One region of the Streptomyces sp. NPDC017940 genome, then DNA from elsewhere that is predicted to be linked to it. Evidence: predicted binding sites of a transcription regulator. Region 1 holds the regulator's gene; the other holds the start of a gene.

Region 1 (4,193 bases):
ACTCGACGACGACGCCCTCGATGCGCAGGTCGTCGCCCCAGACCTTCTCGACGAGCTCGGCGTCGTGGCGGCCCTCCACGTAGATGCGCCCCGCGCGGGCCACGCGCGCCCGCGCGCCGGGCACGGCGAGCGAACCGGAGGCGGTGCGGGCGGGCGTCCGGGGCGCGGCGACGGCCGACGGGCGCACGAGGGTGACGACGCGCCCCTCCAGAAGGAACCCGCGCGGCACCATCGGGAACACCCGGTGCTTGCCGAAGCGGTCCTCCAGGGTGACCGTCGGCCCCTCGGCCGTCTTCTCGCAGCGGATCACCGCACCGCAGAAGCCGGTCCCGACCTCCTCCACGACCAGGTCGGTCTCGGCGGGCACCTCCGGGACGGCCTTCGGCTTCTTCCACGGCGGGGTCAGGTCCGGGTTGTAGCTGCGCATGGACCAGACGTTATGGCATGCCGTCAGGCGACGCCGAACCGGTGGGCGAGGGTGTCGCGTTGGGCGCGGACGAAGGCGGCGTCGACGACGGCCCCGTGCCCCGGCACGTACACGGCGTCGGAGCCGCCCAGGTCGAGCAGCCGGTCCAGGGCGGCGGGCCACCGCGCGGGCACGGCGTCGGGCCCGGCCTGCGGCTCGCCGGACTCCTCGACCAGGTCGCCGCAGAAGACGACGCCGGGCTCACCGGGGCCGCCGGGCACGAGCACGGCCAGGTCGTGCGCGGTGTGCCCGGGGCCGACGGCGGCGAGCAGCACCCGGGTGCCGCCGCCGAGGTCGAGCGTCCGCTCCCCGGCGACCAGGTGCCGGGGGCGGACGAGCAGGTCGGCGGCCTCGGCGGCGGCGGCCGGGTCGAGGCCGTGGGCGACGGCGTCGGCGCGCAGGGCGTCGCGTCCGGCGCCGAGGACGGTGTCGACGCCGACGGCACCGAACACCTCGACGCCCGCGAACGCCGCCGCGCCGAGGACGTGGTCGAAGTGGGGGTGGGTGAGCGCGAGATGGGTGACGCGGCGGTCGCCGCCGAGCAGGTGCCGGGCCCCGGTGCGCAGCCGGGAGCCCTCGCGCAGGCTCGCCCCCGCCTCGATCATCAGGGCGGCGTCGGTGCCGGCGACGAGCCCGGCGGTGCAGTCCCACACGGGAAGGCGGCACCGCCCCACGCGCGCGGTGAGCCGTTCCCAGCCGGATTCCGCCCAGGCAGGGGTCACGGCCGGGGCGGGCGGGCAGGTGTCCATGGCACGACGCTAACGCCAGGGGCCACGGCGGGCCGCGGGGGCCCCGCGGCGGCCGCCCTCCGGCACGACAGGGCGTCGGCCCTTGCCGGGTCTGTACCCGTCGGCCGTACACTGATTCGTCGAAGGCTGGCACTCCCCGCGGGTGAGTGCCAGGGTGAGGGGCCGCCGCGGGGGCTCAGGGCGCGGGACGACAGGTGGAGGTGTGCGCGATGCTCAGTGAACGCAGGCTCGAAGTGCTGCGCGCCATCGTCCACGACTACGTCGGCACGGAGGAGCCCGTCGGCTCCAAGGCGCTCACCGAGCGCCACCGCCTCGGCGTCTCCCCGGCCACGGTCCGCAACGACATGGCCGCGCTCGAGGAGGAAGGGTTCATCGCCCAGCCGCACACCAGTGCCGGACGCATCCCGACCGACAAGGGCTACCGCCTGTTCGTGGACCGCCTCGCCGGTGTGAAGCCGATGACGGCGCCGGAGCGCCGCGCGATCCAGAACTTCCTGGACGGCGCGGTGGACCTCGACGACGTGGTGGGACGCACGGTGCGGCTGCTCGCGCAGCTGACCCGGCAGGTCGCGGTGGTGCAGTATCCGTCCCTGACCCGCTCCACGGTGCGGCATGTGGAGTTGCTCTCACTGGCTCCCGCCCGGCTGATGCTGGTCCTGATCACGGACACGGGACGGGTCGAGCAGCGCATGATCGACTGCCCGGCGCCGTTCGGTGAGTCCTCGCTCGCCGATCTGCGGGCACGGCTCAACAGCCGGGTCGCGGGCCGCCGCTTCTCCGACGTGCCGCAGCTGGTGCAGGACCTCACCGAGTCCTTCGACAAGGACGACCGGGGCACGGTGGCCACGGTCCTGTCCACGCTCCTCGAAACGCTGGTCGAGGAGACCGAGGAGCGGCTGATGATCGGCGGTACGGCCAATCTCACCCGCTTCGGACATGACTTTCCCCTCACCATCAGGCCGGTGCTCGAGGCCCTTGAGGAGCAGGTCGTCCTCCTCAAGTTGCTTGGTGAGGCGACCGATTCGGGCATGACGGTCAAGATCGGGCATGAGAACGCCCACGAGGGGCTCAGCTCCACGTCGGTGGTCTCCGTCGGCTACGGTTCGGGGAGCGAGGCAGTGGCCAAGCTGGGCGTGGTCGGACCGACCCGCATGGACTATCCGGGAACGATGGGAGCAGTACGCGCAGTGGCACGTTACGTCGGACAGATCCTGGCGGAGTCGTAAGTGGCCACGGACTACTACGCCGTACTCGGCGTGCGCCGCGACGCTTCCCAGGACGACATCAAGAAGGCATTCCGGCGGCTCGCCCGCGAGCTGCATCCGGACGTCAACCCCGATCCGAAGACGCAGGAGCGCTTCAAGGAGATCAACGCCGCGTACGAGGTGTTGTCGGACCCGCAGAAGAAGCAGGTCTACGACCTCGGCGGCGACCCGCTGTCCCAGTCCGGCGGTGCCGGCGGGGCAGGCGGCTTCGGAGCGGGTGGCTTCGGCAACTTCTCCGACATCATGGACGCGTTCTTCGGTACGGCGTCGCAGCGCGGCCCGAGGTCGCGGACGCGGCGCGGGCAGGACGCCATGATCCGCCTGAAGATCGACCTCGACGAGGCGGCCTTCGGCACCACCAAGGACCTCCAGGTCGACACGGCGGTGGTCTGTACGACCTGTTCCGGTGAGGGTGCCGCGCCCGGTACCTCCGCCCAGACCTGTGACATGTGCCGCGGTCGCGGCGAGGTGTCCCAGGTCACGCGGTCCTTCCTCGGCCAGGTCATGACCTCCCGCCCGTGTCCGCAGTGCCAGGGCTTCGGGACCGTGGTGCCCACGCCGTGCCCCGAGTGCGCGGGCGACGGACGGGTGCGGTCGCGGCGCACGCTCACCGTGAAGATCCCCGCCGGTGTCGACAACGGCACGCGGATCCAGCTCGCCGGTGAGGGCGAGGTGGGCCCCGGCGGTGGTCCCGCCGGTGACCTGTACGTGGAGATCCACGAGCTGCCGCACCCCACGTTCCAGCGGCGCGGGGACGATCTGCACTGCACCGTCACGCTCCCGATGACGGCTGCGGCGCTCGGTACGAAGGTGCCGCTCGAGACGCTCGACGGCACCGAGGAAGTGGACATCCGTCCGGGTACGCAGTCGGGGCAGTCGATCCCGTTGCACGGGCGGGGTGTGACGCACTTGCGCGGTGGCGGGCGCGGTGACCTAATCGTGCACGTCGAGGTGCTCACGCCGAGCAAGCTCGATCCCGAGCAGGAGCGGTTGCTGCGGGAGCTCGCGCAGCTGCGCGGGGAGGAACGGCCCACCGGGCAGTTCCAGCCCGGGCAGCAGGGGTTGTTCTCGCGCCTGAAGGACGCGTTCAACGGGCGGTGACGCCTTGAGCGGACGGCCCGGGGTGATCTCACCCCGGGCCGTTCCGCTTTCCCCCGCTTTGACGGTCCCGTACACCGTGGGCTGCGCCCACCGTTCCACCCCTGGCGGACCAGCTGCCCACAGCCGGGGGGCAGAGCGGTCGGGGCCCGCGCCGGGGATCACGCCCGCGCCGGGATCACCCCCGCCCCGGGGATCACCCCCGCCCCGGGGATCATGCCCGCGCCGGAGATCACGCCCGCCCCGGGATCAAGCCGCCCCGGGGATCATGGGTGGGTGGGTGGGAGAACCCGCCGCGAAGCGGCGGGACGGTACGCACGCCGCCGGAGCGGTACGCACGCCGCCGGAGCGGTACGCACGCCGCCGGCACGGCGCACCCAACCGCAGAGGGCCCCCGGCCAGCCCCCGCACAAGGCGCCCCCGCCAGACGTGGCACGATGCCGGTATGTCCTCCGCGTTCAACGATCTCTGTCGCTGTCCGATCGTGCAGGCCCCGATGGCGGGCGGGGCCTCGACGCCGCAGCTGGTGGCGGCCGTCTCCGAGGCCGGGGGGCTCGGGTGTCTCGCCGCCGGGTACAAAACCGCCGACGGCATGTACCAGGAGATCAAACAGGT
Region 2 (4,193 bases), on a different contig from region 1:
CAAAACGAACAATCGAGGAGAAAACTCTGGACGGGGGAGCCCCGCAAGGAGGAGTCCCGCTGGGAGGAACCCCGTAAGGGGGAACCCCCCAGGAGAGAGCCCCCCGCCGGGAGGCCCCGCGGGAAGGGGAAGTCCCGTAAGGGAACGCTCGCCGCCGGAGTCCTCAGCACCACCATCGTCGCCACCACGATCGTCTCAGGTTGCTCCTTCGACGGTGCCGGCCGGGGCGGCTCCGGCGCGCACGGCCAGCAGCCGGAGCTCGGCCCGCCCGCCCGCGTGCTGCGCGAGTACGCCGAGGATCTGCGGGCGAGGCAGGCCGTGCGCGCCGCCGCGGCGAAGCGCTGGGGCCTGAAGCGCACCCCGCTCCTGGCGCCCCCCGCGCCCGCCGTGAAGCCGCGCCTCACCACCCGCAAGGGCTTCGAGGTCAAGGGCCAGGCGCAGCTGCCGCCGGTGTTCACCACGATCCCGACCAAGCACAAGGTCGTCTTCCTGACGGTCGACGACGGTGCCGAGAAGAGTCCGGCGTTCCTGCGGATGATGAGCGACTTGCAGATCCCGTACACCGCCTTCCTCAGCGACTACCTGGTCAAGGAGGACTACGGCTACTTCAAGCAGATGCAGGACCGTGGCGTCGTACTGAACAACCACACGCTCAACCACCGCTACATGCCGAAGCTCTCCTACAAGAAGCAGCGGCGGGAGATCTGCGGGATGCAGGACGTCATCGAGAAGCGGTACGGCAAGCGGCCCGAGCTGTTCCGGCCGCCGTACGGGAACTACAACCGCACGACCCTGCGCGCCGCCAAGTCCTGCGGCATCAAGGCGGTGCCGCTGTGGGCCTCCGAGGGCTTCGCCGACCACATGGAGTGGCGGGAGTGGGACAAGGACCTGCACCGGGGCGACATCATCCTCACGCACTTCCGCGGGCGTGCGGACTGGAACGGCACGATGACCGACATGGTCCGCACGGTCCTGAAGAAGGCCACGGCCAAGGGGTACGCGATCGCGCGGCTGGAGGACTACTTGTGAGCAGCCCGGCGCGCGGCCGGGCGGCGGCAGCCGTCGCGGCGGGGGTGCTGGCCCCCGCCCTGCTGCTGTCCGGTTGCGCGCAGTCGGTCGACCCGATCGAGCGACTCGGCAGGAAAGCGGCCGAAAAGATGCCCTCGAAGGGGGCGGTTCCCGGCGGGGACTGCGGACGGACGGGCGCGCCCCCGCGCACGGGGCGCCCCGGCGCCGCCCCGCCGACCGCGAACCCCTCCCTCGCGGGGCCCGCCACGGAGCCCGCGCCCAGGAGACCCGCCCGGAAACAGGCCACCGATCCGGCCACACGGCCCGCCACGGAACCTGCGGCCGGGCCCGGACGTTGCCGGGAGGCGGGCTCGCCACGCCCGGCGAGAAAACCACGGGACGCGGATACGGGGCCGCGGGGCGAGGGCACGAAACGCCTGGACGACGCGGACACGAAGCCCCTGGAAGCGGTCACGAAGCCGCCGGACCGGGGTGCGGGAGCGCCGGATTCCGACCCGGAAGAAGCGGGCCGGCGGAGCGGTCCCGCTCGGCCGTGAGCCGCGTCCGTTGGCACTCCGCTTGACCGAGTGCTAATCGTCGTCCTAGTCTCGGGCCTGGCACTCCCCACCGGAGAGTGCCAACAGCGACGGGCAGGTCCGGCACCCGCGACGACGGATCGACCTGGTCGCCACCTCTAGATCAGTTAACCCCGCGAGATCTCCGAAGGGGGAGGTCGGATCGTGACGACCGCCAGCTCCAAGGTTGCCATCAAGCCGCTTGAGGACCGCATCGTGGTCCAGCCGCTCGACGCCGAGCAGACCACGGCCTCCGGCCTGGTCATTCCGGACACCGCGAAGGAGAAGCCCCAGGAGGGTGCTGTCCTCGCCGTGGGCCCGGGCCGTTTCGAGAACGGCGAGCGCCTGCCGCTCGACGTGCAGGTCGGCGACGTCGTGCTCTACAGCAAGTACGGCGGCACCGAGGTGAAGTACAACGGCGACGAGTACCTCGTCCTCTCGGCCCGCGACGTGCTCGCGATCATCGAGAAGTAATTCACCTGCTTCACCAGTTTCCGCTGTTGAGCTGCGCCCCTGGTCACCCCGCTGATTGCCGGGCGGCGAGGGGCGCAGCCCGTTGAACCCGAGTTTCCGAGAGGGCTGAACCGCTCCCATGGCGAAGATCCTGAAGTTCGACGAGGACGCCCGTCGCGCCCTCGAGCGCGGCGTCAACAAGCTTGCCGACACGGTCAAGGTGACGATCGGCCCCAAGGGCCGCAACGTCGTCATCGACAAGAAGTTCGGCGCTCCCACCATCACCAACGACGGCGTCACCATCGCCCGCGAGGTCGAGGTCGAGGACCCGTACGAGAACCTCGGCGCCCAGCTGGTGAAGGAGGTGGCGACCAAGACCAACGACATCGCTGGTGACGGCACCACCACCGCCACCGTGCTGGCCCAGGCCCTGGTCAAGGAAGGCCTGCGCAACGTCGCCGCCGGTGCCTCCCCGGCCGCCCTGAAGAAGGGCATCGACGCCGCGGTCAAGGCGGTCTCCGAGGACCTCCTCGCCACCGCCCGTCCGATCGACGACAAGTCCGACATCGCCGCCGTGGCCGGGCTCTCCGCCCAGGACCAGCAGGTCGGCGAGCTCATCGCCGAGGCGATGGACAAGGTCGGCAAGGACGGCGTCATCACCGTCGAGGAGTCCAACACCTTCGGCCTCGAGCTGGACTTCACCGAGGGCATGGCCTTCGACAAGGGCTACCTGTCGCCGTACATGGTGTCCGACCAGGAGCGTATGGAGGCCGTCCTCGACGACCCGTACATCCTGATCCACCAGGGCAAGATCGCCTCCATCCAGGACCTGCTCCCGCTCCTGGAGAAGGTCATCCAGGCCGGCTCCTCCAAGCCGCTCCTGATCATCGCCGAGGACGTCGAGGGCGAGGCCCTCTCGACCCTGGTCGTGAACAAGATCCGCGGCACCTTCAACGCCGTCGCCGTGAAGGCCCCCGGCTTCGGCGACCGCCGCAAGGCGATGCTCGGCGACATGGCCACCCTCACCGGTGCCACCGTCGTCGCCGAGGAGGTCGGCCTCAAGCTCGACCAGGTCGGTCTCGACGTGCTCGGCACCGCCCGCCGCGTGACGATCACCAAGGACGACACCACCATCGTCGACGGTGGCGGCAACTCCGGCGACGTCGAGGGCCGCGTCGCCCAGATCAAGGCCGAGATCGAGGCCACGGACTCCGACTGGGACCGCGAGAAGCTCCAGGAGCGCCTCGCGAAGCTGGCCGGCGGCGTGTGCGTCATCAAGGTCGGCGCCGCCACCGAGGTGGAGCTGAAGGAGAAGAAGCACCGTCTGGAGGACGCCATCTCCGCGACCCGCGCCGCGGTCGAGGAGGGCATCGTCTCCGGTGGTGGCTCCGCTCTGGTGCACGCCGCGAAGGTTCTCGAGGGCAACCTCGACAAGACCGGCGACGAGGCAACCGGTGTCGCGGTCGTCCGCAGCGCCGTCGTCGAGCCGCTGCGCTGGATCGCCGAGAACGCCGGCCTCGAGGGCTACGTCATCACCACGAAGGTGTCGGAGCTGGACAAGGGCTTCGGCTTCAACGCCGCGACCGGCGAGTACGTCGACCTCGTCAAGGCCGGCGTCATCGACCCGGTCAAGGTGACGCGCTCCGCCCTGGAGAACGCCGCCTCCATCGCTTCCCTGCTGCTCACGACCGAGACGCTGGTCGTCGAGAAGCCGGCCGAGGAAGAGGCCGACGGCGGGCACGGCCACGGTCACGGTCACTCGCACTGACCCGAGCCTGCGCCTGACCTGAGCGGTCGGCCGGCCCGAGTGGTCGGCCGGCCCGAGCGGTCGCTGAGGCCCGACTTCCCGTCGCGGGAGGTCGGGCCTTTCGCGTCTGCTCCGCTTCGCGTTCGCTCGGCTTCGCGTCTGCCTGGTGCTGCCGCGTCGCCGGGTGCCGGTCGTGGACCGTCCTCGCGCAGTTCCCCGCGCCCCTTCAGGGGCGGGTCCCCGCTCTGGGGTGCTACCGCGGCCCGTACTTGCGGCCCGTTCTCGACGTGACGCCCCCGAGGAGCGCCCTCGGCGTCACCTTCACCACGCCCATCAGGGCCTTGTACCGGGGGTCCGGTACGGAGAGGGACTTGCCGCGGGCCAGGTCGGCGAGGGCCGCGGCCACCAGC

What was found. Region 1 encodes HrcA, which represses chaperone genes, less so after heat shock. Its sites were predicted from a motif close to TTNGCACTCNGNNNNNCNGAGTGCNAA; they were not measured.
Region 2: the regulator HrcA is predicted to act here: its motif matches at 1,576-1,602, upstream of groES (co-chaperone GroES).

The regions. Positions count from the first base shown of each region.
Region 1 covers NZ_JBIRHJ010000001.1:540,363-544,555, forward strand. The annotation lists gene ACH4DX_RS02195 (DUF3097 domain-containing protein) at 1-427, opposite strand, end outside; gene ACH4DX_RS02200 (MBL fold metallo-hydrolase) at 451-1,188, opposite strand; gene hrcA (heat-inducible transcriptional repressor HrcA) at 1,425-2,441, shown strand; gene dnaJ (molecular chaperone DnaJ) at 2,442-3,581, shown strand; gene ACH4DX_RS02215 (nitronate monooxygenase) at 4,024-4,193, shown strand, end outside.
Region 2 covers NZ_JBIRHJ010000003.1:745,094-749,286, reverse strand. The annotation lists gene ACH4DX_RS13300 (polysaccharide deacetylase family protein) at 1-1,029, shown strand, start outside; gene groES (co-chaperone GroES) at 1,749-2,057, shown strand; gene groL (chaperonin GroEL) at 2,176-3,804, shown strand; gene ACH4DX_RS13285 (SDR family NAD(P)-dependent oxidoreductase) at 4,037-4,193, opposite strand, start outside.